DNA from 4 places in the Streptomyces sp. NPDC055243 genome. Region 4 is predicted to be linked to each of the others. Evidence: riboswitches for the same ligand, from Rfam matches in the RefSeq annotation. Region 4 holds a riboswitch; each other region holds the start of a gene.
The links. A riboswitch is a leader RNA that binds a small molecule or an ion and turns the genes downstream of it on or off. The one in region 4 is predicted to bind cobalamin.
Positions count from the first base shown of each region.

Region 1 (7,310 bases), on a different contig from region 4:
GTACACGACGTACTACCGCCAGGAGGCCCCGCAGAAGGGCGAGGTGCTCGTCTCGTACGACGGAGGGGCCCCGGTCACGGTGAAGACGTACACCGCGGACACCCCCTCCGTCGTCGAGAACATCGCCCTCCAGGTGCCCGCCGGGGTCACGAAAGCCCAGGTCCGCTTCCGTTACACCGGCGGCAACAACTGGTACTGGGTGATCGACGGGGTCACGATCACCGCTTCCTGATTAGGCTGTGGGGCGTCGGCACAGAGCTGTCCCGGCGTCCCACCGTTACCTTGCTCAACGGAGACCGCAGGAGTGCACCCCATGGCAGAGCGCAAGCCCATCGAATCGTGGCTCACCGACATGGACGGCGTACTCATCCACGAAGGCGTTCCGATCCCCGGCGCCGACGCCTTCATCAAGAGGCTCCGGGAGTCCGGGAAGCCCTTCCTGGTCCTGACGAACAACTCCATCTACACCGCGCGCGACCTCCAGGCCCGGCTGAACCGCATGGGCCTCGAAGTGCCCGTCGAGAACATCTGGACCTCGGCGCTGGCCACCGCGAAGTTCCTGGACGACCAGCGGCCCGGCGGCACGGCGTACGTCATCGGCGAGGCAGGGCTCACCACCGCCCTGCACGACATCGGGTACGTCCTGACCGACCACGACCCGGACTACGTGGTGCTCGGCGAGACCCGGACGTATTCGTTCGAGGCCATGACCAAGGCCGTGCGGCTGATCAACGGCGGGGCCCGCTTCATCTGCACGAACCCCGACGAGACCGGGCCCTCCACCGAGGGGCCGCTGCCCGCCACCGGGGCCGTCGCCGCGCTGATCACCAAGGCCACCGGGCGCAACCCCTACTTCGCGGGCAAGCCGAACCCCCTGATGATGCGGACCGGGCTCAACGCCATCGGGGCGCACTCCGAGACCAGCGCCATGATCGGCGACCGCATGGACACCGATGTCCTGGCCGGTCTCGAGGCGGGGATGGAGACGTTCCTGGTCCTGACGGGGCTCACCTCCCGCAAGGACATCGACCAGCACCCCTTCCGGCCCTCCAATGTCGTGGACTCCATCGCCGACCTGGTGGACCGCGTATAACCACCCGTTTGCCGCACACGGGAGGCGTGTGATGCCGCCGCGCGTGAACCTCGGAACAGGAGGTTCACGATGCGTAGAGGAACACTCACCCTGCGTGGCATAGCCGGGGCGGCTGTCCTCGCCGCGCTCCCCGTCGTCGCCACGGTGCCGGCGCACGCCCATGAGCAGGACAAAGTGCGTGCCACGGTCACCCCGTCCACCGCCGAGCCCGGGGCCAAGGTCGAGATCAGCGTCTCGGGGTGTGAAGGGACGACCGGGTCCGCCGGGTCCGGCGCGTTCACGGGGGACGCGAAGCTCACCGGCAGGGACGGCGAGAAGTACTCCCTGAACGGCTCCGCCACGATCCGCAACGGCGTCGAGGGCTCGTACGACATCACCGTCATCTGCGACGGCCACCCCCACCAGGGCGTGGGCACCGTGCAGGTCGGCCGGCACCACACCGCCCCCGTCTCGCCGGTCCGCGCGGGCGGCGGCGGCACCGCGCAGCTGGCCGCGCACGCCCAGGAGGCGGGGCCCGGCACCCGGCACGCGGTGATCGGCCTGGTGCTCGCGGGGGTGGCGGCCGTGGCCGTGGCGTTCCGCAGTGTCCGCCGGCGCCGCTCCGAGTGACGGGCGGCCACTGACATGTCGGGCCACGAGGGGTCGGCGGGCCACGGGCGGTTCCTCACCGGACTCGCCTGGGCGCTGGTGCTTGTCGGGCTCTGGCTGTGGGGCAGCGAGATCACCGACGTACGCGGCGGTGTCTCGGAGCCCACGAACGGTGACGTGGCGGCGGTGGGCCGGCCGTTCGCCGTCGAACTCCCGGACGCGCACGAGCCGTTGGGTGCGGCCAGGCCGCTGAGCGTGGACGTTCCCTCGCTGAAGGTGCGGGCGCCCGTGATCGCCCGCGGGCTCGACCGGGACGGCGCCATCGATCCGCCGCCCTTCACCGAGGCGGCCTCCGTCGGCTGGTACGGCGGCGGGACGCGCCCCGGCGCCGAGGGCACCTCCCTGTTCGTGGGCCACGTCGACACCGAGACGCGCCCCGCCGTCTTCTACGACCTCAGCGCGATGCGGCCGGGCGAGAAGATCCGGGTGACCCGGGACGACGGCTCGGTCGCGGAGTTCACCGTGGACGACGTCCAGGTCATCAGCCGGGACCGCTTCGACGCGAAGAAGGCGTACGGCCCCCACGAGAAGGGCCGCGCCGAGCTCCGCCTGATCACCTGCGGCGGCACCTTCGACCGGACCGCCAAGACGTACTCGGCGAACGTGGTGGTGTCCGCCTACCTCACCGGGGTGGGGCCGTAGGGGTGGCGCCCGGGCGCGAGGGCACTCCCGCCGCGCTCGCGCCCCTGGCGCCACCCCTGACGGCCCCTTCCCGGACGGCCCGCAGGCCCAGGGCCCCGAAGACCGCCGCGAACACGGACCAGAGCAGGGCGTGCGAGGCGACCGAGAGGACGCGGAAGTCCCACAGGAGCGCCGCGTCGACCGGGACCGGGTCGGGGTTGTCCGGGAGCAGGAAGAGCGCGGCCAGGACGGCGACCGTCGTGAGGGCCGCCGCGAGCTGCCGCGCCGGGACGGATCTGGCCGCGAGACGTACGTACACCTGCCAGGTCAGGAGCGTGCCGAGGACGCCGATCGCGACGGCCGCGAGCCACATCGCCTGGCGCTCGCCGACCGTGCCCGCGTCGCCGACGCCCGGCGGGTTCGCCGGATAGCGCAGGCCGGGCAGCAGCGAGAGGGCCAGGAAGGCCGCTCCCGCGAAGGTGAGGGCGCGCGGCCACGGAGCCGCGTACGGGTCGCGGCGGTGCACCAGCGCGTACGCCACGGCGAACAGGACGCCGACGGCCAGACCGGCGACGACCGCGGTGACCACCAGGCCGCCGTGCTGGGTGGAGCGCGTGAACAGCTCCTCGTGGTGCCGCGCGGCGTGCGCGTGTTCCTGGGCGGCCGTCCGCTTCTCCTCGGCGCGGATCGCCCGGTCCATCAGCGGCTCGGCGAGGAGCAGGGAGAAGAGGCCGGCGGCGAGGCCCGCCACGCCTCCCGCCACGAGACCCCGGCCGAGCAGGGGCAGAACAGGTGAGGACGAAGGGGATGGCATGGTGCCGTGTCCGTCCCCGGTCAATGGCAGGGGGCGCCGAAAAGGTGCCTGCCGTCGTGGGCGAACTCGTGGAGATGGCCGCCGGTCGCCGAGAGCAGCGAGCCGTTGTCGAAGAAGACGGCGTAGAGCGCGACCAGCGCGATGACGACCGCGGCCGACGCGATGAGCCAGTCGCGGGCCGAGGCCGTGGCGGCCTGCGCCGCCGTGCTTTCGGTGGGCGATGGCGCGGCGTGCAGTGACATGTCGAAGCGCCTCCTCCTGGGGTTTCCACGCCCCGAAGCAGGAGTGCGACGGCTCAGTTCCTGACTTCCGCACGCCACGCGGGCGTTCGGTCACAGTGGCGGGACCGCCCCGGAATCGCACCGGGTTCCTGCAACCGTCGCCTCGATGTATGGACTTGTCCCGGAGAGCCCCGGATCGGGAGCAACCCGGCCCGGTCGGCGGCCCGCTCCCCCCGGAGCCGTCGACCGGGCTGGTCCTCGACCGCGCGCGCACGAGCTGCGGGAGTAACCCGGCGCCGGCGCGGGAGGTTCGGTGGCCAACCCCGCAATACGGGATGGACGATCAGGCCGGGGGCTTGGGCCGTTGAGACGACTCTAGAACGGATGAGCGCTGGAGCCTAGGGGTGGTTTGACGCCAAGTCGTGACCCGCTTCCTCTCCGTGATCGCCGCAGGTGGTGGTGGTTCCCGGGATGACCTTCAGGAAGGTTCGGACCAACTGCCGCGCAGCACCGTGTCGTCGAGCGATCCCTTGATCACTTCGGTGGCGACCAGCTCCATGACCAGCCGTTCTCTACGCGCGTACCGTCGCAGCGCCTGGAAGGCCTCGTCCACACCCGTGTGCCAGCGTTCGGCGAGTATGCCTTTGGCCTGTTCGATGCGTACGCGGCTGGTCAGAGCGCCCTGGAGCTGTGTGGCGAGGACCCGATACTCCGTGTAGGCGCGGTGATTGTGCAGCCCCAGCGCGGCGGCGTCGGCGATCGCCTGCGCCAGACGCAACTCCCCGTCGGTGTGCGGGACCAGGGTGGCCTCGGGCACGAAGACGTTGAGCGCGCCGAGCAGGGCCTCGCGCTGGCGCAGCGGAACCGCGTAGGTGATCCCGATGCCGCGGCGGCGGGCAAGCGCGGTGAACTCCGGCCAGCGCTTGGCGGGTTCGGCCGTCGCGAGCCGCACCGGCGGCACGGGCAGCCCGGTGCCGAGGCTCTCCACGCAGGGTCCGCCGCTCTGCTGGGCCCCCAGCAGGTCGAGCGCCAGGTCCCGTGGGTGGCCGCCCGCGGCGACCGAGTGTGTGCCCGCGCCGTCGAAGATGACTCCGGCGGCAGTGGCGTCGAGCAGCTCTACGCAGTGGCCCGCGACCCGGCTGAGATAGAGATCCGGGTCGAAGTCGTCGTCCAGTGTGTTCGTGGTCTCCACCAGGACTTCGGCCAGCCGTAGTTCAGAGGTGTGATCCCGCATGATCTCCTCCCCATGAGCGCCACCCCGCGCCCTGCGCCTACCCCCGGGCGCCGAGCTGTAACAGGTCTCCAACAGGTCTCCGCAGCCGACGGGCGGGCCTCGTGGGCCGGGAGTGCGTATGTCAGGATTGAGAATCGGACAGTGCACCCAAGGGGGAGTGGATGTACCACAAAGGCACCGGCCGCGGTCATCGGATCGCGGCCCGGGGGGTGAAGGCTGCGGCGGCGTTTGCGGGGGCGGCGCTGCTGCTGTCGGGGTGCTCCTCCGATGACGGCTCGGGCAACGAGGAATCGTCGGGACAGCCCATCAAGCAGCAGCCCAAGGGCTCCGACCCGTACTGGGTCAACCCGGAGGGGAACGCGGCCAAGCAGGTCGCCTCGTACGAGAAGGACGACAAGAAGGACGACGCCGAGCTGATCCGCAAGATCGCCGAGCAGCCGGTCGCCGAATGGATCGTCCCGGAGAACGCGGAGGAGCAGTCGCGCGGCTTCACCGAGGCCGCCGAGAAGGCCGACCGCGACGCCCTGTTGGTCCTCTACAACATCCCGCACCGCGACTGCGGCCAGTATTCGGGCGGCGGCGCGGCCGACGGCAACGAATACAGGAAGTTCATCGACCAGGTCGCCGCGGGCATCGGCGACCGGCGGGCCACGGTCATCCTGGAGCCGGACGCGGTGCTCCACATGGTCGACAACTGCACGCCGGAGGAGTTCCACGAGGAGCGGTACGACCTGCTCAAGGGCGCCATCGAGAAGCTCAAGTCCCTGAAGAACACGAAGGTGTACCTGGACGCGGGCAACGCGGGCTGGAAGAACCCGGACTCGCTCTGGGAGCCCTTGAAGTGGTCGGGCGTCGAGCAGGCCGACGGTTTCTCGGTCAACGTCTCGAACTTCCAGACCACCGAGGCCAGCACGGAGTTCGGCAAGAAGCTCTCGGCGAAGATCGGCGACAAGCCGTTCGTCATCGACACCGCGCGCAACGGCAACGGCCCGTACACCAAGGGCAAGGACACCTGGTGCAACCCGCCGGGCCGCGCGCTCGGCGAGGCGCCGACCACCAAGACGTCCGACCCGCTCGTGGACGCGTACCTCTGGATCAAGCGGCCCGGTGAGTCCGACGGGACGTGCAGGGGCGGGCCGAAGGCCGGTCAGTGGTGGCCCGAGTACGCGAAGAGCCTCGCGGCGGCGGCCAAGTAGGAGCGCCCCGCAAGGGGCGCGGGGAACTGCGCGAGCAACCACAAAAGAGCCGCAGTCGCGTCTGCCGATTCATCTGGCAGACGCGACTGCGGCTTTTCGCGGGCTGAGCGCGCAGTTCCCCGCGCCCCTAACGGGGGCGCAGTCACCCGCCCCGCGCCCACGCGAGCTACGGCACGTGGACCCACTGGGCCTTGCTCGGGGTGCCCTGGTCGTCGGTGACGAACAGCATGTACCAGCCCGATTCGACCAGGCTCTTCTCCTCGGGAATCGTCACCGTGACGCCGTCCGCCGACTTCTTCAGGTCGAGGGCGACGGACGTCTGGTCGATGTCGGTGACGTGCGTCGAGGCGCTCGGCCTGATCAGGCGGGCCGTCTTGATGGACGAGGCGTGCTGCGTCCGATACGTCCCCGAGCCACCGCGCTTGATCTCCTCGGGACCGCCGGTCAGCGTGGGCTGCGAGCCCTGGTAGAGGTACGGCGGCGTGTAGATCTCGATGCGCTGCTCGAACTCGCCGGGCTTGGTGTTGGCCTTGTCGGAGTAGAGCGAGTCGGAGCCGAAGAACATCACGCGGCCGTCGGGCAGCAGGATCGAGCCCGAGTGGTAGTTGCGGCCGACCTCAGGGTCCGCGACCCGCCGCATGTTGCCGGTCTTGGCGTCGTAGATCCGCGCCTGCTTGATGTTCGAGTCGCCGCGGCCGCGGTAGTCCTCCGAGCCGCCGGAGATGAGCACCGTGTCGTCGGGCAGGGTCGAGGCCTGCGGGTAGCGCGTGCCCTTCTCCAGCTCGGGGCCGTCCTCGAACCTCGGGTTGTCGTCCAGGAGGTCGACGATGCGGGTCTTCTTGCTGGACTTCTTGGACTCGCCGACACCGCCGCCGCCGACCACCATGTACTTCTGGTCCTGCGCGGGCGGCAGTTCGACCGTGTTGGAGGTCTCCAGGAGATTCGGGTCGCTCATCCCCGGGATGCCCTTCCAGCTGCCCTTCTTCTCCAGGTCCCAGGTGCCGGGCTTGCGGCCGACGTCGTCGGGGCCGTAGCCGGCGTTCGAACCCGAGTAGAAGAGCCTGCCGCTCTCCAGCTGGAACACGGCGGGGTAGGTCGGGAACTGCCGGACCTGCTTGGTGTAGGTCCACTTCTTCGTCTTGGGGTCGTAGACCTCGTTCTTGCCCGGGACCAGCTGGCCGATCTCGTCGAGGCCGGAGAGGCTGAGCACCTTGCCGTCCGAGAGCGTGGTCAGCGTGGGGTACCAGCGCGCCTCGTTCATCGGGTCGACCTTGATGTACTTCTCGGCGACCGGGTCGAACTCGAAGGCGTCCTTGATCCCCTGGAAGTCCTTCTTGTCCAGGGCGAGCTTCTGCGCGATGCCGTACGTGTTGCGGGTGGCGGCGCCCTTGAGGCCCTGCACGCGGTAGTTGTCCTGCGTGCCGGTCTCGTGCTTCGAGCCGCTCTTCTGCGCCTCCACGTACACCCGGCCCAGGCCCGGTTC
Region 1 is NZ_JBITWR010000006.1:117,427-124,736, forward strand. It holds gene ACIGXX_RS19180 (alkaline phosphatase family protein) at 1-232, shown strand, start outside; gene ACIGXX_RS19185 (HAD-IIA family hydrolase) at 314-1,093, shown strand; gene ACIGXX_RS19190 (hypothetical protein) at 1,163-1,702, shown strand; gene ACIGXX_RS19195 (class F sortase) at 1,718-2,383, shown strand; gene ACIGXX_RS19200 (CbtA family protein) at 2,364-3,176, opposite strand; gene ACIGXX_RS19205 (CbtB-domain containing protein) at 3,197-3,418, opposite strand; cobalamin riboswitch at 3,451-3,572, opposite strand; gene ACIGXX_RS19210 (ANTAR domain-containing protein) at 3,876-4,631, opposite strand; gene ACIGXX_RS19215 (glycoside hydrolase family 6 protein) at 4,793-5,827, shown strand; gene ACIGXX_RS19220 (kelch motif-containing protein) at 5,994-7,310, opposite strand, start outside.
Region 1: another riboswitch for cobalamin. It lies ahead of ACIGXX_RS19205 (CbtB-domain containing protein); the one in region 4 lies ahead of ACIGXX_RS31535 (energy-coupling factor ABC transporter permease).

Region 2 (7,310 bases), on a different contig from region 4:
TGGATGGGCGGGAGCTCGGGGACGAGGGTGGAGACGGCGGTGGCGTGCACCGCGTGGGTGTGGACCACGGCTTTGGCGTACGTGGTGCGGTAGACCGCCAGGTGCATGGGCAGTTCGCTGGTGGGGGCGAGATCGCCGAAGAGCTGGTTGCCGTCCACGTCGACACCGACCGCGTCCCGCGGCCCCAGCCGGTCGTACGGCACGCCGCTGGGGGTGACCAGGATCGTGCCGCCGACGCGCACCGAGACGTTGCCCGACGTGCCGACCACCAGGCCGTCCGCCACCGTTCTGCGGGCCGCCGCCACCAGCTCGTCCCACGCCCGCTCCATCGCGTCCTGCCGGTCGTCGCCCTGCTGCTCCGTCATGCCGTGATCCTGCCAGCCGCCGGGCCGCGCCACCGTAGTGCGGAGCCCAGAAGTCCGTAAGAGCACGCATCGGCACAAAACACCCTTTGCCACTGATTGGCTTGGCCGGTGGTCGACCGACATTGAATGATCTTCCAATACCATCTGGGGGTTTTGTCCCATACGTCGTCATCCGGGGGGAAATATGGCTCGTGACCACAAACCGTCCCGCCACCGCGCCCGCGTCATCGCGGCCTCGGTGGCGACTCTGGCCCTCGGGGGGACCGCCCTCGCCGAGATTCCGGTTTCGGCGGCGGGCAAGGCGAGAGGGCACGACGTCTCGTCGCACCAGAAGAACGTCGACTGGCGGAAGGCGAAGAGCAAGGGCGCACGCTTCGTCACTTCGCCGTGCCGAGCAAGTCGTCGGGCAAGAAGTCGGGCAACCGCGTACTTCATGAGGCACGGTGGACGGTGGCGGGCGGACGGCATGACACTGCCGCCGGCCCTGGCCATCGAGCACAATCCGTACAGCCGCCGGAAGTGCTACGGCATGAGCAGGACCGGCATGGTCAACTGGATCAAGTCCTTCAGCGACGAGGTGAAGCGGCGGACGGGGCGGCGCCCCGTGATCTACACGACCACCAAGTGGTGGAACACCTGCACGGGCGGCAGCCGGGCCTACGGCGCGCATCACCCGCTGTGGCTGGCACGCTGGTCGTCGACGTCGGGAGCGCTGCCCAAGGGCTGGTCGCACCTGACCATCTGGCAGTACGACAACGGCGGCAGACTGCCGGGTGACCAGAATCTCTTCAACGGCTCGCCGAACCAGTTGAAGAGGTTCGCCCGGGGGTAGCCCAGACACCCTCGGAAGCCCGGATTCCGGGCCTCGCACCGCCACTCCGGCCGATCCCCGGCAGGACCCCGGCGGAACCGGAGTGACGGTGCCCCGAATTGGGTCACCGCACGGCCCGGCCCAGTTCACTTTCCGTTCACCCAGGTTGCCTACGTTCCACTTGCCACTGACGTCCAACAGAAGCCTGGGTAAATGGAACACATCACGCTTCTCCTCGGGATCGTGATCGTTACCGCTCTCGTGTTCGACTTCACGAACGGTTTCCACGACACAGCCAACGCGATGGCCACCACCATCTCGACCGGCGCCCTCAAGCCCAAGACGGCGGTGGCCATGTCCGCCGTGCTGAATCTCGTCGGCGCCTTCCTGTCGGTGGAGGTCGCCAAGACGATCTCCGGCGGGATCGTCAACGAGGACGGACTGAAGACAGAGGTGATCTTCGCGGCCCTGGTGGGCGCGATCCTCTGGAATCTGTTGACCTGGCTGGTGGGCCTGCCCTCCAGCTCCTCCCACGCACTCTTCGGCGGCCTCATCGGTGCCGCGGTCATGTCGATGGGCTGGTCGTCGATCGACGGCGGCACCGTCGTCACGAAGATCCTGATCCCCGCGATCGCCGCGCCCCTCGTCGCCGGCATCGCCGCGACGCTGGCCACGCGCCTGACGTACCGCATCGGGCGCAACACCGACACCAAGGCGACCGCCAAGGGCTACCGCACCGGCCAGATCGCCTCCGCGGGCCTCGTCTCGCTGGCGCACGGCACGAACGACGCGCAGAAGACGATGGGCATCATCACGCTCGCCCTGATCACCGGCGGCGTCCTGAACCCGGGTGCCAACCCCCCGATGTGGGTCATCGTCTCGGCCGGTGTCGCCATCGCGCTGGGCACCTACCTCGGCGGCTGGCGCATCATCCGCACCATGGGCAAGGGCCTGACGGACCTCGCGCCGCAGCAGGGCTTCGCCGCCCAGACCAGCGCCGCGACCGCGATCCTCGCCTCCTCGCACATCGGCTTCTCGCTCTCCACCACCCAGGTCTGCTCGGGCGCCGTGATGGGCGCGGGCCTCGGCCGCAAGGGCGGTGTGGTCCGCTGGTCCACGGCGACCCGCATGTTCGTCGCCTGGGGCCTCACGCTCCCGGCCGCCGGTCTGGTCGGCGCGGGCGCGGAGTTCCTCACCAAGCAGGGCCCCTGGGGCGTCGCGGCGACCGCCGCGCTGCTCATCGGTGGCTCGGCCGTGATCTGGGTGCTCTCCCGGCGCAACGCCGTCGACCACACGAACGTCGCCGACGACGAGATCGGCGGCCCCTCCGGCGCCGAGCCCGCCGGTGTCGTGACCACCGCGATGGCCGCCGTCTCGCCGCCGCCCACCGGGTCGGCCGTGGCAAGCGCCGACGTCGACTTCGTCAAGGCCACCATCCCGGCCCCGACCGGCACCGTGGCGGATCCCGCCCGGCCCGCCACGGTGTAAGGACAACTCACCATGAACATCGACTGGGCAGCTCTCGGCTCCGTGTTCGGAGTCAGCCTCGGGGTGACGGTGGCCCTGGTGGGCCTGTTCACCCTCGGCATCGTCGGCCTCTCCAAGCGCGAGGCGGCCACGTCCGGCGCCTCTTCCACCACCGCCGGCACCACCGCCGGCACCGTCCCCGTGGCGGCACGCACGGGCGCGTACGCGTGCTTCGCGCTCTGCCTGGCGGCCGTGGCGTACGGGATCTACCTGATCGTCGCCTGACGGCACTTCGGCCTCACGGGAGCCGGGTGGGACACGCCTCGACGAGTGCGTCCCACCCGGCTTTCGCGTGTCCGCCGTGCCCGGCCCGCGCCGACGCACGCCGACGCCGGGAAACCGGCCCCATGTGGGCCTCGGCACACTCTCCCGTACCAGGTCAACGGCAAGTTGACGGGCGTTCGCGGGCGTGGTGGACTGCCGGAGCCATTACGGCGGCAGGAGAGGAAGCCGGTGCGAATCCGGCGCGGTCCCGCCACTGTCATCGGGGAGCCCCCTCCTCGGAAGCCAGGAACTCTCGCCGCCGGTCACGTCGAACCAGGGCGCGGACACCCTGAGTGAGGACATATCGCCATGCGCGGCCGCCCGTTGCCGGTCTCTGTGCCCCTGCCCTTCCAGGCCGGGCCCCTCGCTCCTCTCCTCCTTCCGGTCGGCTGAACCCGTGCGTGCCGACCGCGACTTCGCGTACGGCGCCGCCGCCGGCCTCCTCGGTGACCTGCTGCTCGGCGATCCTCGCCGCGGGCACCCGGTCGCCGCGTTCGGCCGGGCCGCGGGCGCCGTCGAGCGTGTGCTGTGGCGTGACCACCGCGGGTGGGGCGCCCTGCACGCCGTGGTGTGCGCCGGGGGCGCGGCCGGTGCCGCCGCCCTGGCCTCTTCTCTCGTACGTGACTCACGCGCCGCGTCCGTCGCGCTGACCGCCGCCACGACCTGGGCCGTGGTCGGCGGGACCTCGCTGGGGCGTGAGGCGCGGGCCATCGGCGGGGCGCTCGCCGCCGGGGACGTCGAGGTGGCGCGGGAGCGGCTGCCGCATCTGTGCGGGCGCGATCCGCAGGCTCTGGACGCCGACGGCATCGCGCGGGCCGTGGTCGAGTCCGTCGCCGAGAACACCTCCGACGCGGTGGTCGGTGCGCTCGTGTGGGGCGCCGTCGGCGGGGTGCCGGGGCTGGTCGCCTTCCGTGCCGTCAACACGCTCGACGCCATGGTCGGGCACAAGTCCGTGAGGTACCGGCGCTACGGGTGGGCCTCCGCGCGGCTCGACGACGTTCTGGGCTGGCCGGGCGCCCGGCTCACCGCGGTGCTGGCCGCCGTCGCCGGGGACGCTCCGAAGGGAGCCCTGCGCGCCTGGCGCGCGGACGCGGCCAAGCATCCGAGCCCCAACGCGGGGCCCGTGGAGTCCGCCTTCGCCGGGGCGTTGGGGGTACGGCTCGGGGGGAGCCTCTCGTACGGAGGCCGGGTCGAGCACCGGCCCGTCCTGAACACGAGCGGGCGGGCCGTCGACGTGACGGACATCGAGCGGGCCGTGCGGTTGTCGCGGCGGGTCGGACTGCTGGCCCTGGGGGTCGCGGCAGTGGTGAGCACTATGCGGAAAGGCGGCGCCTCGTGAGTGGTGGACTGCTCGTGGCCGGGACCACATCGGACGCGGGGAAGAGCGTCGTCACCGCGGGCATCTGCCGGTGGCTGGCCCGCAAGGGGGTCTCCGTCGCGCCCTTCAAGGCGCAGAACATGTCCCTCAACTCCTTCGTCACGCGCGAAGGCGCCGAGATCGGACGGGCCCAGGCCATGCAGGCGCAGGCCGCCCGGGTCGAGCCGAGCGCGCTGATGAACCCCGTGCTGCTCAAGCCCGGCAGCGACCGCAGCAGCCAGGTCGTCCTGATGGGCAAGGCCGTGGGCGAGATGAGCGCACGCGGCTACCACGGTGGACGGCAGGAAGCGCTGCTCTCCACCGTCGTGGGATGCCTGGAGGAACTGCGGGGCAGCTATGACGCCGTGATCTGCGAAGGCGCGGGCAGCCCCGCCGAGATCAATCTGCGGCGCACGGACATCGTGAACATGGGGATCGCGCGGGCCGCCCGCTTCCCCGTCCTCGTCGTCGGCGACATCGACCGCGGTGGCGTCTTCGCCTCCTTCTTCGGGACGACGGCGCTGCTCAGCGCACAGGACCAGGAACTGGTCGCCGGGTATCTCGTCAACAAGTTCCGGGGCGACGTCTCGCTGCTGGAACCCGGGCTCGACATGCTGCTCGGGCTCACCGGGCGGCGCACGTTCGGTGTGCTGCCCTTCCAGCACGGCCTCGGCATCGACGAGGAGGACGGCCTGCGGGTGTCCCTGCGGGGCGCCGTGCGCGAGTCCGCCGTCACCCCGCCGGTCGGTGAGGACGTGCTGCGGGTCGCCGTCTGTGCCGTGCCGCTGATGTCGAACTTCACGGACGTGGACGCCCTGGCCGCCGAACCCGGCGTCGTGGTGCGGTTCGTGGACCGGGCCGACGAGCTCGTCGACGCCGATCTCGTGGTCGTGCCGGGCACGCGCGGCACCGTGCGCGCCCTGGAGTGGCTGCGCGAGCGCGGTCTCGCGGACGCCATCGCGCGGCGCGCCGCCGAGGGGCGGCCCGTGCTCGGGATCTGCGGCGGCTTCCAGGTGCTCGGCGAGCACATCGAGGACGACGTCGAGTCGCGGGCGGGGGCCGTGGACGGGCTCGGGCTGCTGCCCGTGCGCGTGCGGTTCGAGCGCGAGAAGACCCTCGCGCGGCCGGTCGGCGAGGCGTTGGGCGAACCCGTCGAGGGGTACGAGATCCATCACGGCGTCGCCGAAGTCCTGGGCGGAGAGCCCTTCCTGGACGGCTGCCGCGTCGGCGAGGTGTGGGGCACGCACTGGCACGGCTCCCTGGAGAGCGACGCGTTCCGGCGCCGCTTCCTGACCGAGGTCGCCCGCGCCGCCGGACGCCGCTTCGTGCCCGCGCCCGACACCAGCTTCGGCGCCCTGCGCGAGGAGCAGCTCGATCTGCTCGGCGATCTGATCGAGGAGCACGCGGACACCGACGCGCTGCTCGGCCTGATCGAGAACGGCCCCCCGTCCGGCCTCCCCTTCATCGCACCGGGGGCACCCTCATGACCGCGGAGGGGGACCGGTGAGACCCGCTGTCCCCTGCCCCGCCCCGAACCACGCCATGGAGGCCTTGTGAGTACCCCCTATCCGTTCACCGCTCTCGTCGGGCAGGACGACCTGCGGCTCGCCCTGCTGCTCAACGCCGTGTCGCCCGCCGTCGGCGGCGTGCTCGTACGCGGCGAGAAGGGCACCGCCAAGTCCACCGCCGTGCGCGCCCTTTCGGCCCTGCTGCCGCAGGTGCCCGTCGTCGCCGGCTGCCGCTTCTCCTGCGATCCGGCCGCCCCCGACCCCGCCTGCCCCGACGGTCCGCACGACGCCGGTGGCGCGTCGGTGCGGGACGCACGGATGGTCGAGCTGCCCGTCGGAGCCTCCGAGGACCGTCTGGTCGGGGCGCTCGACATCGAGCGGGCGCTCTCCGAGGGCGTGAAGGCCTTCGAGCCCGGCCTGCTCGCCGACGCCCACCGCGGCATCCTCTACGTCGACGAAGTCAACCTGCTGCACGACCACTTGGTCGACCTGCTCCTGGACGCCGCCGCCATGGGCGCCTCGTACGTGGAGCGCGAGGGCGTGTCCGTGCGGCATGCCGCACGGTTCCTGCTCGTGGGCACCATGAACCCCGAAGAGGGCGAACTGCGCCCGCAGTTGCTCGACCGGTTCGGGCTCACCGTCGAGGTCGCCGCGTCGCGCGAGACCGATCAGCGGGTCGAGGTCGTGCGGCGCAGGCTCGCGTACGACGACGACGCGGAAGGCTTCGCCGCGCGGTGGCACGACGACGAGTCCGAGCTGCGGGAGCGGATCGTCGCCGCGCGGGCGCTGCTTCCTCACGTGCGGCTCGGCGACAAGGCGTTGCGGCAGATCGCCGCCACCTGCGCGGCCTTCGAGGTCGACGGGATGCGGGCCGACATCGTGATGGCGCGCACCGCGACGGCGCTTGCCGCCTGGGCGGGGCGCGACGACGTGCTCGCCGAGGATGTGCGGCAGGCCGCTCTCCTCGCGCTTCCGCACCGGCGTCGGCGCAACCCCTTCGACGCCCCCGGGCTCGACGAGGACAAGCTCGACGACACGCTGGAGCAGGCCGACGACGGCAGTGACCGAGGGGACGACGGCGACGACGACCCCGACGGCGACGGCCCCGGCGGGGGCGGGCAGCCACCGCAGGGCGGGCCCGACACCCCTGACGTGCCCGACCAGCGTGACGCCCATGACGCACCGGCCGCCGACGACGCCGGGAGCGGGCAGGACGAAGACTCCTCCCCCGCGCAGGCACCCGCTGCCGGTACCGGCGGCGGTGAGCAGCAGGCCGTGCGCGCCTCCGAGCCGTTCCGTACGAAGATGCTGAGCGTGCCCGGCCTGGGCGAGGGCGCGGCGGGCCGGCGCTCCCGGGCGCGGACCGAGCACGGGCGGACCACCGGGGCCCGGCGCCCGCAAGGGGCGCTCACCAAACTGCACTTGGCGGCCACCGTGCAGGCCGCGGCCCCGCATCAGCGGGCGCGCGGTCGCTCGGG
Region 2 is NZ_JBITWR010000007.1:381,514-388,823, reverse strand. It holds gene ACIGXX_RS22735 (class II aldolase/adducin family protein) at 1-365, opposite strand, end outside; gene ACIGXX_RS22730 (GH25 family lysozyme) at 550-1,197, shown strand; gene ACIGXX_RS22725 (inorganic phosphate transporter) at 1,390-2,664, shown strand; gene ACIGXX_RS22720 (hypothetical protein) at 2,677-2,928, shown strand; cobalamin riboswitch at 3,108-3,243, shown strand; gene ACIGXX_RS22715 (cobalamin biosynthesis protein) at 3,365-4,306, shown strand; gene ACIGXX_RS22710 (cobyric acid synthase) at 4,303-5,811, shown strand; gene ACIGXX_RS22705 (putative cobaltochelatase) at 5,878-7,310, shown strand, end outside.
Region 2: another riboswitch for cobalamin. It lies ahead of ACIGXX_RS22715 (cobalamin biosynthesis protein); the one in region 4 lies ahead of ACIGXX_RS31535 (energy-coupling factor ABC transporter permease).

Region 3 (7,310 bases), on a different contig from region 4:
GACGCGCAGGATCGGCGAGCCGGGGAAGTAGACCTCGCCCTCCGGGTAGCCCCAGATGTCGCCGCTGAAGCGGTACGAGGAGAGCCACTGGAGGGTCGCCTCGTCGACCACGCGGCGCTCGCGCAGGAAGCCGATGACGTCGGCGTCGAAGCGGAAGTTCTCCACGGCGTCCAGGACCCGGCCGGTTCCGGCCACCACGCCGTAGCGGCGCCCCTCGGGCAGTCTGCGGGTGAAGACCTCGAAGACGGAGCGCCGATCGGCGGTGCCGGCCTTCAGGGCGGCCTGCAGCATCGTGAGCTCGTAGTGATCCGTGAAGAGCGCTGTCGACGGAACATCCACCGGCAGCCCAAGGTCCGCTGTGTTCATACGAAGGATGCTACCCCGCATCTCGTCACTCTGACGATTTCGTGAGTCCATTTGTGCGAGGGCCCCCTGCGAGTGGCAGCATGGGACAAGTGAGTACGGCTCCCGCAGAGATCACCCGCCCCGAATCGGACGAAGAGACCTTCGCCGTTCCGGAGCCGGACGTCCCATGGATCACGCTGGTCCACAACGACCCGGTCAATTTGATGAGTTACGTGACCTATGTGTTCCAGTCCTACTTCGGGTACTCGAAGGAGAAGGCCACGAAGCTCATGATGGACGTGCATCACAAGGGCCGTGCCGTCGTCTCCACCGGCTCCCGCGAGGAGATGGAGCGCGACGTACAGGCCATGCACGGGTACGGGCTGTGGGCCACCCTCCAGCAGGACCGGAAGTAGCGACGCATCTGATGCCAGGACAATTCGAAGCCATTCCCGGGGGCGGCGCGGCCGTCGCGCTCGACGAGGTCGAGATCTCGATCATCCGGTCCCTCGCCGTGCAGCTCCTGGAGCTGATCGGGCCGGGCCCGGCCGAGGACGCCTCCGACGACCCGCTCGCGGAGCTGTTCGCGGAGGGCCCCAGCGAGCCGCCCACCGACCCGGTCCTCCAGCGGCTGCTGCCGGACGCGTACGGCGGTCCGGGCAGCGAGAAGGCCGACGAGGAGGAAGTGCGGGCGTATTCCTCGGAGTTCCGGCGCTTCACCGAGAACGACCTGCGGGCCAAGAAGCGCGACGACGCCCTGGTGGTGATCCGCTGCCTCGACGCCATGACGTCCAGGGGCGAGGGCGGCGCCGTCCTGAAGCTGTCCGCCGACGAGTCGCGGCACTGGCTCGGCGCGCTCAACGACCTGCGTCTCGCGATCGGCGCGCGCCTGGAAGTGACCGACGAGGACGACACGGACGTGCTCTACCAGCTGCCGGACTCCGATCCGCGCAAGCCGATGGTGATGGCCTATCTCTGGCTGGGCGGTCTGCAGGAGACCTTGGTCGGCACGCTCATCGACTGAGGCTGAGGGCCGAGGGCTGACGGCGAGGGCTGAATGTCACAGCAAAGTCGTTGTATGTAGCAGCGGTTACCTCGCGTTCGCTCAGCGGACGCTCAAATCCGGATAACGATCGTGTCACTTCATTGCCCGTGTTTGACGCGTCAGGGGAATTTTGTCCGGTTCTTCTCGTGGTGTGGGCCACACGCGGATGAACCGATCACTATTGCGACCGTGATAAATCTTCACGACCACTCGGTGACGCCACCCATGTCACCGGTGGCGCTCGGGCCGGCAGACCGCCGGTAGCACTCCATCCATATCCGGGGGGATCAGGACCTGATCCGTGGCCATGACGCAGACTGCGGGCTCACGGATCTAGCGTGGAGAAAGGCGTCACCATGACCTCAGTGCAGGTCGAAGAGCATCACGACGGCAATGAGGCCGACGGCGCGGGCGGTTCGCCCGGCTCGTCAGGCGAGGGTTATCAGCGCGGGCTAGGTGCCCGGCAGATCCAGATGATCGCGATCGGCGGTGCCATCGGCACCGGCCTGTTCCTCGGCGCGGGCAAGGCCATCCACAAGGCCGGTCCGAGCCTCATCCTGGCGTACGCCATCGCCGGCCTCGTCATCTTCTTCATCATGCGGGCCCTGGGCGAGCTGCTCATGTACCGCGCCGTGTCGGGCTCCTTCTCGGAGTACGCGCGTGAATTCATCAGCCCGTTCTTCGGGTACGTGACCGGCTGGACGTACTGGCTCTTCTGGGTCGTGACCGGCATCACGGAAGTCACGGCGGCGGCCCAGTACATGCAGTACTGGACGCACGGCTCCATTCCACAATGGGCCTACGCGCTGATCTTCACGGTCATCCTGTACGGCGCCAACCTGATCTCCGTGAAGCTCTTCGGCGAGCTCGAGTTCTGGTTCTCGATGGTCAAGGTCACCGCGATCATCGGCATGATCCTCATCTGCGCCGGCGTCCTCACCATCGGCTTCTCCGACGCCGGTGACACCGCGTCCGTGTCCCACCTGTGGGACCAGGGCGGCTTCTTCCCGAACGGCATCGGCTCCACGCTGATGACGCTGCAGATCGTGATGTTCGCCTTCCTCGCCGTCGAGCTCGTCGGCGTCACCGCGGGCGAGTCCAAGGACCCCAAGACCGTCCTGCCCAAGGCCATCAACACCGTGCCGTGGCGCATCGCCGTCTTCTACGTCGGCGCGCTCATCATGATCCTCTCGGTCGTCCCGTGGACCACGTTCCAGCCGGGCGTCTCGCCGTTCGTCGCGGCCTTCGAGGAGATGGGCCTGGGCATCGGCGCCGCCATCGTCAACTTCGTCGTCCTGACGGCCGCGCTCTCCTCCTGCAACTCCGGCATGTACTCCACCGGCCGCATGCTGCGCGACCTGGCGCTCAACGGCCAGGGCCCGAAGTTCTTCACCAAGCTGACGAAGAACGGCCTGCCGCTGGTCGGCACCACCTTCTCCGCCACGCTGATGCTGGTCGGCGTCTGGATCAACTACCAGTGGCCGGGCGAGGCGTTCAACTACGTCGTCTCCTTCGCGACCATCTCCGGCATGTGGGCCTGGATCATGATCCTGGTCTGCCAGATCAAGTACCGCCGCAAGGCCGACCGCGGCGAGCTGCCGCAGTCCACCTTCCGGGCGCCGGGCGCTCCGTACACGAGCTGGTTCGCGCTCGCCTTCATCGGGATGGTCATCGTGATGATGGGCATCGACAAGGACGCGCGGATCTCGCTCTACGCGGCTCCGGTGTGGGCCCTGATCCTCGGCGTCGGCTACCTGATCATGCAGAAGCGGGGCGCGCAGCCCGCGGGCGGCGACAAGGCCGAGCCGCAGGACGCGGTGAAGTAGTGCCGTAACACCCCTCGTCCCAGCATGTGGGCCCGCTCGTACCATCCTTCGGTACGGGCGGGCCCTTCTGCTTATCCTGGCTGCCATGCTGACCCTGACCCAGGCCCTCCACGACCAGATCGTCGCGCACGCGCGCCAGGACCACCCCGACGAGGCCTGCGGTGTGGTCGCGGGCCCGGAGGGCACCGGCCGCCCCGAGCGCTTCATCCCGATGCTGAACGCGGCCCGCTCGCCCACGTTCTACGAGTTCGACTCGGGTGACCTGCTCAAGCTCTACCGCGAGATGGACGACCGCGACGAGGAGCCGGTGATCGTCTACCACTCGCACACGGCGACCGAGGCGTACCCCTCGCGCACGGACATCACGTACGCGAACGAGCCGGGCGCCCACTACGTCCTGGTCTCCACGGCCGACGCCGACGACGCGGGCGAGTTCCAGTTCCGCTCCTTCCGGATCGTCGAGGGCGAGGTCACCGAAGAAGAGGTGAAGGTCGTCCAGGCATACTGAGCTTCACCTTGAGGCGGCAGGACCCAGGAAGCCGGTGCGAATCCGGCACGGTCCCGCCACTGTGACCCCACCCTTCGCGGGCGGGGCAGTCAGGAACTGACCTGCCGCCCTCTTCTCCCACGACGCAGGGGACGCGGAATCCCCTGGAGGAGGCAGCTCAGCCATGTCCCGTCCCCTACGCGTGTTTGTCGCCGCGGCGCTGCTGGTCCCGCTCGCCGCGTGTTCGTCCTCCGACGGCACCGACGCGAAGCCGCAGGCCAAGACGCGGGGCTTCCCGTACACGGTCACCAACTGTGGCGTGAAGACGACGTACGAAGCACCGCCGAAGCGCGCCGTCACGATGAACCAGCACGTCACGGAAGTGATGCTGGAGCTGGGCCTGAAGGACCGCATCGCGGGCACGGCGTACCTGGACGACAAGGTCCTGCCGAAGTACGCGAAGGCGTACGCGGACACCCCCGTCCTCGCCAAGGAATACCCCTCGTACGAGAAGCTCCTGGCCGCCGACCCCGACTTCGTCTACGGCGGCTACGCGAGCGCCTTCCAGGCGGGCGAGGGCCGCAGCCGCAAGGCCCTGGCGAAGTCCGGCATCGAGAGCCGCCTCAACGTCGAGGGCTGCGCGAAGCGGGCCGTGTCGATGGACGACGTCTACCAGGAGGTCCGCGAGGTCGGCAGCACGTTCGGCGTGCGGCAGCGGGCGGACGAGTGGGTGGGCGCGGCCAAGCGCGAACTGTCCGCGACGGAAGCGAAGTCGAAGTCCAGGAAGCCGATCCCGGTCTTCGTCTACGACAGCGGCGACAAGACCGCGTTCACGGCGGGCGGCCGGGGCATCGGCAACGACATCATCGAGCGGGCCGGCGGCCGCAACGTCTTCGCCGACCTGGACAAGTCCTTCGGCGACGCGTCCTGGGAGTCGGTGGTCGACCGCAAGCCCGAGGTGATCGTGATCCTCGACTACGGCGGCACGACGGTCGCCCAGAAGAAGAAGCGCCTCCTGGACGACCCGGTCCTCGCGGACGTCCCCGCCGTCAAGCATCAGCGCTTCGCGGTCCTGCCCCTGTCGGACACGGTGGTGGGGGTGCGGGCACCGGGGGCGGTGAAGAAGCTGGCGGACCAGCTGTGAGGGGGCGGATTCAGCCCGTCCGGCGTTTGAGGACGAACTCGGCGGAGCCGGTGATGACGGCGACCAAGGCCCCCGCGCCGGAGCGGCCCGCGGCGGAGCCGCACATGTCACAGCCGGGAAGGGGCGGGGTTGGGGAAGGCCCCGCCAGGATCACACCGACCCGCGGACGGCTGCGCTACACGACAGTCATAGCGGCGCTCTGCGCAGCCCTCGCGGCGGCAGTCGTCGCGGGTCTCGCGCTGGGCTCGGTCCGCATACCCACGGCCGACGTCCTTCAGATCCTGACGGGCGGCGCGCAGCCCTCCCCGTTCCGCACCATCGTGCTGGACGTGCGACTCCCCAGGGTGCTGCTCGGCGCAGCCGTAGGCGCCGGGCTCGCCGTCATCGGCACCGTCCTGCAGGCCCTGGTGAGGAACCCGCTGGCCGATCCGTTCCTGCTCGGCGTCTCCTCCGGTGCCTCCGCGGGAGCCGTCGCCGTCATCGTCCTCGGCAGTGTCTTCGGCCTGGGCGCGGGGCTGGCCACCACCGTCACCCTTCCGGCCGCCGCCTTCGCCGGCGCGCTGCTCTCCCTGCTCGTCGTCTACACCCTGGCCAGGTCCGGCGGCGGAGGCTTCGCCACCGGCCGGCTGATCCTGGCCGGGGTGGCCGTCTCGTACATCCTCTCCGCCCTGACCAGCCTGATCCTGATCATGGCCGACAGCACGGACCACCTGAAGGAGGTCCTGTACTGGACCCTCGGCGGCCTCGGCAGCGCCCGCTGGGACATGCTCGCCCTGCCCGCCGCCGCCCTGATCGTGGGCACGGCGCTGCTCGTCGCCCTGGCCCGCCCGCTCGACCTGCTCCTGGTGGGGGAGGAGGGCGCCACCGTCCTCGGCCTGGACACGGCCCGCTTCCGCGCCGCCGTCTTCGTCCTCGCCTCGCTCCTGACCGGCGTACTCGTCGCGTACAGCGGAGCCATCGGCTTCGTCGGCCTGATGGTGCCGCACGCGGCCCGGATGCTGGTCGGCGCCGCGCACCGGGCGCTCCTGCCGGTGGTGGCCCTGATGGGCGCGGTGTTCCTGGTGGCCGCCGACCTCGCCGCGCGCACGGTCGCCGCCCCGCAGGACATCCCGGTCGGCGTCCTGACGGCGCTGACCGGCGGCCCCTTCTTCCTGTGGATGCTGCGCAGGAACCGTACGGAGGCGACCGCATGAGCAGCCCGGCCGTACTCGGCACCGAGTCCCTCACCTACGTCGTGGACGGCAGGACCCTCGTCGACGACGTCACCCTGCACGCCGCCCGCGGCGAGACCATCGGCCTCGTCGGCCCCAACGGCAGCGGCAAGACCACCCTCCTGCGCTGCGTCTACGGCACCCTCACGCCCACCGGCGGCCGCGTGCTCCTGGACGGCGACGACCTCGCCGCCCGCTCGGCCAAGGACCGCGCCCGCCGCATCGCCACCGTCCCGCAGGACGGGCACACCGGCTTCGAGCTCACCGTCCGGCAGATCGTCGCCATGGGCCGCTCCCCGCACAAGCGCTTCTGGGAGGCGGACACCGCGCGGGACGACGTCCTGGTCGACGAGGCCCTGGAGCGGGTCGGCGCCGCGGATCTGGCCCACCGCGCCTTCGCCGGGCTCTCCGGCGGCGAGCGCCAGCGGGCGCTGGTGGCGAGGGCCCTGGTCCAGGAGCCCGCGGTCCTCGTCCTGGACGAGCCGACCAACCACCTGGACATCCGCTACCAGCTGGAGATCCTCTCCCTGGTCCGCGACCTCGGCACGACGAATCTCCTGGCCCTGCACGACCTCAATCTGGCGGCCTACTACTGCGATCGCCTGTACGTGCTCGAGGCCGGCCGCCTGGTCGCCTCAGGACCCCCGAAGGAGGTCCTGACCAGCGAGCTCCTCGCCGAGGTGTACGGGGTGACGGCGGAGGTCGCGGTGCATCCGGCCACCGGCGCACCCACGGTGACGTACCTGCCCTCAGCTGCCCCGAAGCTCCCGTCATCCACGTGATGGACGTAATCCGTCCACCATGCGAGATCACATTCCAGAACCCGGACCGGGAATCGATACGATGACCGCATGGTTCCCCACGACGTGAGCGACAAGATGCCGGGCATGCTGCTCGTTGCGCGTCTGCACGTCGATTTGTGCAGGCTTTCCAGCGCGATCTGTTCGCGCTGACAGCCGCCGCCGTACGGCCGTGAGCCGCGGCGCCACCTCCGCGCATCGCACCGCCTTGCGCACTCGCACTGACGCACCCGCACCACCGGGCCGCCGCGCGCCCACCCACGTGACTTCTCCCGACAGGAGCTCCCAGCCATGGCCATCGAGGTCCGCATCCCGACCATCCTCCGCACCTACACCGACGGCGCCAAGGCCGTCGAGGGCAGCGGGGACAACCTCGCCGAGCTCTTCGCCGACCTCGACTCGCGGCACGCGGGCATCGCCGAGCGCATCGTGGACGGCGACAAGCTGCGCCG
Region 3 is NZ_JBITWR010000006.1:53,264-60,573, forward strand. It holds gene ACIGXX_RS18855 (nicotinate phosphoribosyltransferase) at 1-366, opposite strand, end outside; gene clpS (ATP-dependent Clp protease adapter ClpS) at 447-761, shown strand; gene ACIGXX_RS18865 (DUF2017 domain-containing protein) at 773-1,369, shown strand; gene ACIGXX_RS18870 (amino acid permease) at 1,747-3,216, shown strand; gene ACIGXX_RS18875 (M67 family metallopeptidase) at 3,302-3,724, shown strand; cobalamin riboswitch at 3,688-3,844, shown strand; gene ACIGXX_RS18880 (ABC transporter substrate-binding protein) at 3,888-4,847, shown strand; gene ACIGXX_RS18885 (FecCD family ABC transporter permease) at 4,952-6,040, shown strand; gene ACIGXX_RS18890 (ABC transporter ATP-binding protein) at 6,037-6,840, shown strand; gene ACIGXX_RS18895 (putative leader peptide) at 6,910-7,011, shown strand; gene ACIGXX_RS18900 (MoaD/ThiS family protein) at 7,150-7,310, shown strand, end outside.
Region 3: another riboswitch for cobalamin. It lies ahead of ACIGXX_RS18880 (ABC transporter substrate-binding protein); the one in region 4 lies ahead of ACIGXX_RS31535 (energy-coupling factor ABC transporter permease).

Region 4 (7,310 bases):
GCCGCCCTGGCGACCGCTTCCTCCAGGTGCCGCAGCGTGCCTTCGATGCGGCGGACCTCGTGACGGGTCGCCTGGTGGTCGGTGATGCTGACCCAGACGGCCACCTCGGGGAACTCGGCCGCGAGGCGCCGGTACATGATCTCGTACGCGGATACGGCCCGTCGGGGAGCGGACTCCACCAGGGAGGCCCGCAGCTCCTCCCGCTCCCGCTCCGGCACGGCCTCCCAGGCCGCACAGCCCGACACGTACTCCAGGACCTGATCGGAGAGCCCGCCGTAGAAGCCGCGCAGCGTAACGAGCTCCGACTCGTAGGGACGGTGCGGCGCGGGCATCGGCACCTCGGCGTGCAGCAGCTCGTCCGCGAGGGCCGCGAGCCGCCCGGACTCCGGCGTCCGGCCGGTGGTCATGCGGAGGGCGTCCGCCCTGCCGACACTCAACTCCCGCCCGTCGAAGGGGAGATCGAGTTCCTTGAGCGTGTCGAAGTACGAGGCCAACACCACGACGGCGTGCGCCGCTGCAAGGCGTTGAGTGCGGTCGAACCGGCCGAGGCCGCGCGAGCGCTCCGCGAGGCCGGAGAACAGGGACCGGCTCAGGCGGGCCAGTTCGCCCCGGGCGTCGAACAGGCTCAACGCCAGAGCGGACCCGCCGCCGGTGGCCACCAGGAGCGCGCCGCCGGTCAGCCGGTCGAGGGCCGCGAGCGCGGGACTGTCCGCCCCGCCCAGCAGGCGCACCGCGTCCGCGTAACTCATCCCCCTGGGCACCGGTCGCCTCCCAGCTCCGTGACGGAACGGCCAGTGCGTCCATCATGGCGGGCGGGGCGGCCATGCGTCCCCACATGGCCGCCCCGGTCCGCTTGTTCGGGTCAGCGACGCTCGGGCAGTTCCGCCCTCACCTCCCGTGCCGCCGCGACCAGGTTCTCCAGGGAGGCCCGGGTCTCGGGCCAGCCGCGGGTCTTGAGGCCGCAGTCCGGGTTCACCCACAGCCGTTCGGCGGGGATGGCCTCAAGTCCCTTGCGCAGCAGGGCCGCCGCCTCCTGCGCGCTCGGTACGCGCGGGGAGTGGATGTCGTACACGCCGGGACCCGCCTCGCGCGGGTAGCCGTGCTCGGCCAGTTCGCGGGCCACCTGCATGTGCGAGCGGGCGGCCTCCAGGCTGATGACGTCGGCGTCGAGGTCGTCGATGGCCTGGACGATGTCGCCGAACTCCGCGTAGCACATGTGCGTGTGGATCTGGGTGTCCGGGCGTACGCCGCTGGTGGTGAGGCGGAAGGACTCCGTGGCCCACTCCAGGTACGCGGGGTGCTCGGCGGCGCGCAGCGGCAGGGTCTCGCGCAGAGCGGGCTCGTCGACCTGGATGACCGAAGTGCCCGCCGTCTCCAGGTCGTCGACCTCGTCGCGCAGGGCGAGGGCGACCTGGCGCGCGGTGTCGCCGAGCGGCTGGTCGTCGCGGACGAAGGACCAGGCGAGCATGGTGACGGGACCGGTGAGCATGCCCTTGACGGGACGGTCGGTGAGGGAGTTGGCGTACGAGGTCCAGCGCACCGTCATCGGCTCGGGCCGCGAGATGTCCCCTGCCAGGACCGGCGGGCGCACATAGCGGGTGCCGTAGGATTGGACCCAGCCGTGCTGTGTGGCGAGGTAGCCGGTGAGCTGCTCGGCGAAGTACTGCACCATGTCGTTGCGTTCGGGCTCGCCGTGCACCAGGACGTCGATGCCCGCCTTCTCCTGGAAGGCCAGGACCTCGCGGATCTCGTTCCTGATGCGCTCCTCGTACCCGGCGGTGTCGATACGTCCCGCACGCAAGTCGGCCCGTGCCGTGCGCAGTTCGGCGGTCTGCGGGAACGAGCCGATGGTGGTCGTGGGCAGCTGCGGCAGGCCCAGCCGCGTCCGCTGGGCCGCCGCCCGCTCCGGGTAGGCATGTGCGCGGCGGGCGTCGGTTTCGGTGACGGCGGCGACGCGGGAGCGTACGGCCGGGTCGTGGGTGAGGGCGGAGCCCGAGCGGGACGCCAAGTCGGCGCGGTTGGCCGACAGTTCGGCCGCGATGGCGCCCGTGCCCTGGGCCAGGCCGCGGGCGAGCGTGGCGATCTCGGCGGTCTTCTGGTGGGCGAAGGCCAGCCAGCGGGCGATCTGCGGGTCGATGTCCCGCTCGGCGGTGGAGTCCAGCGGGACGTGCAGCAGGGAGCAGGACGCGGAGACGTCGACCCGGTCGGCGAGGCCCAGGAGCGTGCCCAGGGTGGACAGCGACTTCTCCAGGTCGTTGATCCAGATGTTGCGGCCGTTGACGACGCCCGCGACAAGACGCTTGCCGGGCAGACCGCCGACGGCGGCGAGGTCCTGGAGCTGGCTGGCGGCGGCCTCGGTGAAGTCCAGGGCGAGGCCGTCGACCGGTGCCTTGGCGAGCACCGGAAGCGCCTCGCCGAGCCTGCCGAAGTAGGAGCCGACCAGGAGCTTCGGGCGGTCGGTGAGGGCGCCCAGGTCGCGGTAGGCGCGCGCGGCGGCGTTGAGTTCGGCCGGGGTGCGGTCCTGGACCAGGGCGGGCTCGTCGAGCTGCACCCACTCGGCGCCCGCGGCGCGCAGGTCGGCGAGGACCTCGGCGTACACGGGAAGCAGACGGTCCAGGAGGGTGAGCGGCTCGAAGCCGGCGGCCACGCCGGGCGCGGGCTTGGCGAGCAGCAGATAGGTGACCGGGCCGACGAGGACCGGGCGGGCCGCGAGGCCGAGCGCGATCGCCTCCTTCAGCTCGGCGACCTGCTTGGCCGAGTCGGCGGTGAAGACGGTGTCCGGGCCCAGCTCCGGTACGAGGTAGTGGTAGTTGGTGTCGAACCACTTGGTCATCTCCAGCGGCGCCACGTCCTGGGTGCCGCGGGCCATCGCGAAGTATCCGTCGAGCGGATCGGTGTCGACGGCCTCGCGGTGCCGCTGGGGGATCGCGCCGACCATGACGCTGGTGTCCAGGACGTGGTCGTAGTACGAGAAGTCGCCGGTCGGCACTTCGTCGATGCCGGCGTCGGCCAGATGCCGCCAGGTGGACCGGCGCAGCTGCGCCGCGGTGTCCCGGAGGGCGTCGGCGGTGACGCGGCCCTTCCAGTACCCCTCGACGGCCTTCTTCAGTTCCCGGTCGGGGCCCTGGCGGGGGTAGCCGTACACGGTGGACCGTGCTGCCGCGGCTGCGGACTTCGCTGTCACGGAAATCTCCTTCGCGAGATGACTCCTGAGCATCCCGGGGACGGGACACGGACGCGAAGGGATGACGGACCGGATGGACCGAACGCGCGCCTGCGGCACGGTGCTCCACCTGATCCGACGCCGACCCGCCCACGAGGTCACCGGGATGTCCGCACGTGAGGGGTCACGTACGGGCAACGGGCAGGTCTTCGGACTCGCGGGCACACCTGCCGAAACAGGTTCCTACTGGCCGTCGCTTCCCGGATCCGCGCTCGGATCCAGTGCTCATGACGGCGGTCGTTCCCACTCACCGCTGCGGGGCAGTCCCGGATTCCCACCGGGTTCCCTCTTACGACGCTCCTGCCTGGCGGACAGGGCGAACCAGCTGCACCGGTCAGGCTAAGGGGTGGTCCGGCCTCTTGGGCAGTACTGATCACATTCCGGACCGTGAGGTGAGACACGGCGGCGGGGCGGTCCGCCATCAGCTCCAGGACCGTCGCGCGATCGATGGCCCGCCCACTCCTGAACCTCGCGCGAGCCGGGCGCACACGGTCGAGGCACATGGGCTGACCAGGGGCGTACGCCCTGGTCGTGTGCGCTCGCGCGTGCCACAGCCGGGGCGGTCCCGCAAGTTGTCAGGAGGCTCGATCGAGCACTAGGGTCACCACGCCTTGGTGCTCGGGAAATCCGGTGTGATGCCGGTGCGGCCCTCGCCACTGTGATCGGGAAGTCCGGCTCCAGCCCTCGCGGCAGCCACTGGGTGCTCACGCACCCGGGAAGGCGGAGTCCGGTCGGTACGACCCGTCAGCCAGGAGACCGGCCAAGGCGCGTTGTCCATCCACGAGGTGCTGGAGAGGGTCTGCTTAGCCATGCACATAGCCGAGGGTTTCCTCCCGCCGGCGCACGCGATCGCCTGGGGCGTAGCGTCCGCGCCGTTCGTCGTCCACGGAGTCCGCTCCCTGACGCGTGAGGTCAAGGAGCACCCGGAGAGCACCCTGCTCCTGGGCGCATCCGGTGCCTTCACTTTCGTCCTTTCCGCACTGAAGATCCCCTCCGTCACGGGCAGTTGCTCGCACCCGACGGGCACGGGCCTCGGCGCGATCCTGTTCCGGCCGCCGATCATGGCGGTCCTCGGCACCATCACGCTGCTGTTCCAGGCGCTGCTGCTGGCCCACGGCGGGCTCACCACGCTCGGCGCCAACGTGTTCTCCATGGCGATCGTCGGGCCATGGGCCGGATACGCCGTCTACCGCCTCCTGAAGCGGTACGACGTGCCGCTCATGGTCGCCGTGTTCTTCGGCGCCTTCGTCGCCGACCTGTCCACGTACTGCGTCACCAGCGTCCAGCTGGCCCTGGCGTTCCCCGACCCGAGCAGCGGATTCCTCGGCGCCCTGGGCAAGTTCGGCGGCATCTTCGCCGTCACCCAGATCCCGCTGGCCGTCAGCGAGGGCCTGCTCACCGTCGTGGTGATGCGGCTGCTCGTGCAGTCGAGCAAGGGTGAGCTCACCCGGCTCGGCGTCCTGCTGCGGGACAAGTCGTCAGCGGCCGTGACCGCAGGGAAGAACGTGACGGCAGAGAAGAACGTGACGACGGAGAAGCAGACGGAGACGGGGGCCAGCGCCTGATGAGCCGCAACGCGAAGATCAACACTCTGCTCCTCCTCATCGTCGCCGCGCTCGCCGTGCTGCCGCTGGCGCTCGGTCTCGGCGACGACGAGAAGGAGCCGTTCGCCGGGGCCGACGCCCAGGCCGAGACCGCGATCACCGAGATCGAGCCGGACTACGAACCCTGGTTCTCGCCGCTGTACGAACCCCCCTCCGGGGAGATCGAGTCCGCGCTCTTCGCCCTTCAGGCGGCGCTGGGCGCGGGCGTCCTCGCGTACTACTTCGGTCTGCGCAAGGGACGCCGCCAGGGCGCCGAGCTCGCACTGGCCGAGAAGGCCGCCACAGCCGGGAAGGCCGCCACGGAGCGGACCGCCGACGGGGAGAGCGCCCGGGCCGAGACCGAGCAGGTCTGACCCCGCGTGCTGCCCATCGACGCGGCGGCGCACAGCAGTCGCTGGCGCCGCCGCCACCCCGTGGACAAGGCCGTGCTCGGCCTCGGTTTCACCGTCCTCGCCGTCTCTCTGCCGCCCTGGCCGGGTGCCGCCCTGGTCCTGGTCGCCGCGCTCGCCGTACTGCTCGGGCCCGCCGGTGTGCCGCCGCGCAAACTGTGGCGCGCCTACCGCGTGCCGCTCGGCTTCTGCGTCACCGGCGCCCTGACCCTGATCGTGCAACTCGGCGGCCCCGAAGGGTTCGTCACGCTCGCCGACGGCGGCCCCGCACGCGCGGGCGGTCTGCTCCTGCGCACGTCGGCGGCCTCGCTCGGCGTCCTGCTCTTCGCCTTCACCACGCCCATGTCGGACCTGCTGCCCCGCCTGGTGAAGGTGGGCGTACCGGCGCCGGTGGTGGACGTGGCCCTCGTCATGTACCGCATGAGCTTCCTGCTCCTGGACTCCATGAGCCGGATCCGGCAGGCGCAGGCCGCGCGCCTGGGCCACACCACCCGGGCCGCCACCTGGCGTTCGCTGGGCGGCCTCGGCGCCACCGCGTTCGTGCGCGCCTTCGACCGGGCGGGCCGGCTGCAGGCCGGGCTCGCCGGGCGCGGCTACGACGGGACGCTGCGGGTGCTCGTGCCCGAGGCGCGGATCTCCCGCCGCTTCGTGGCCGTCAGCGCGGTACTCCTCACGGGCCTGGTGGCCCTCACCCTCGTACTGGAAAGGCTTCTTCCATGAGCGAGCCGAGCGCTCCTCGCGAACCGGGCGGGTCCTTGGTCGCTCTGCGCGCCGCTTCCTACGCCTACGAGGACGGGCCCACCGTGCTCAGCGGCCTGGACTTCGACGTCACCGAGGGGCGCGCCCTCGCGCTGCTCGGGCGCAACGGCAGCGGCAAGACCACTCTCATGCGGCTGCTCAGCGGCGGACTCCGTCCGGACCGGGGCGGATTGACGCTCGGGGGCACGCCCGTGACGTACGACCGCAAGGGCCTGACCCGGCTGCGCACCACCGTTCAACTGGTCGTCCAGGACCCGGACGACCAGCTGTTCGCCGCCTCGGTCGAGCAGGACGTGTCCTTCGGGCCGCTCAACCTGGGGCTGCCCGATGCCGAGGTGCGGGCACGGGTCGCCGAGGCGCTCGCCGCGCTGGACATCAGCGCCCTGGCGGACCGCCCCACCCATCTGCTCTCCTACGGCCAGCGCAAGCGGACGGCCATCGCAGGCGCCGTGGCGATGCGTCCGCGCGTACTGATCCTCGACGAGCCGACCGCCGGGCTCGACCCCGACGGACAGGAACGTCTCCTGACCACCCTGCAAGGCCTGCGGGACGCGGGGACGACCGTGGTCATGGCCACCCACGACGTGGACCTGGCCCTGCGCTGGGCCGACGACGCGGCGCTGCTCACCCCCTCGGGCGTGCGCACAGGGCCGGTCGGCACGATGCTGGCCCACCGCGACCTCCTGGCACAGGCGGGCCTTCGGCTGCCGTGGGGGATCGCCGTCGCGGAGCTGCTGCGGACCAAGGGCCTGCTGGCCGGGGCGGGCGAAGGGCCGCGCACCCCCGAGGAGTTGGCGGCCCTCACGGCTCCGGCGATGCCCGGCGCGTCAGCCGGCTGACCGGGCCGGGGCCGGGGTGCGGCCGGGCAGGAGCGCCACGGCCAGCAGCGGGACCGCGGCGAGCGCGAGCCACGGCACCCAGGGCGGCAGCCCCGCGTCCAGGAGCGAGCCGGTCGCGGCGCTGCCCGCGAGGACGATCAGACCGGACACCGAGGACATGGCGCCGGTGTACAGGCCGAGCCTGCCGTCACGCGTGAGATCGGGGACCCAGGCGCGCGCGGCCGGGGCGACCAGCATCTGCCCGAGCGTGAGCAGGACCACGAACCCGGCGGCGGGCAGCAGCCCGGCCGCACCCGTCCAGGCGGCAGGCCGCGCGAGGGCCACGACGGCGAACCCGACGGAGATGAGCACGAGCCCGGCGGCCATGGAGCGCCGCTGGTCGAGCCGGCCCGCGGCCCAGTGGGTGACCGGCAGCTGCGTGGTCACCACCAGGATCGAGGAGAGGGCGAAGAGCCAGGCCAGCGGCGCCTGCGACCCCGCCGTGCGCTCCACCTCG
Region 4 is NZ_JBITWR010000013.1:15,170-22,479, forward strand. It holds gene ACIGXX_RS31525 (NACHT domain-containing protein) at 1-761, opposite strand, end outside; gene metE (5-methyltetrahydropteroyltriglutamate--homocysteine S-methyltransferase) at 863-3,184, opposite strand; cobalamin riboswitch at 3,346-3,564, opposite strand; cobalamin riboswitch at 3,819-4,003, shown strand; gene ACIGXX_RS31535 (energy-coupling factor ABC transporter permease) at 4,033-4,788, shown strand; gene ACIGXX_RS31540 (energy-coupling factor ABC transporter substrate-binding protein) at 4,788-5,180, shown strand; gene cbiQ (cobalt ECF transporter T component CbiQ) at 5,187-5,936, shown strand; gene ACIGXX_RS31550 (ATP-binding cassette domain-containing protein) at 5,933-6,814, shown strand; gene ACIGXX_RS31555 (MDR family MFS transporter) at 6,803-7,310, opposite strand, start outside.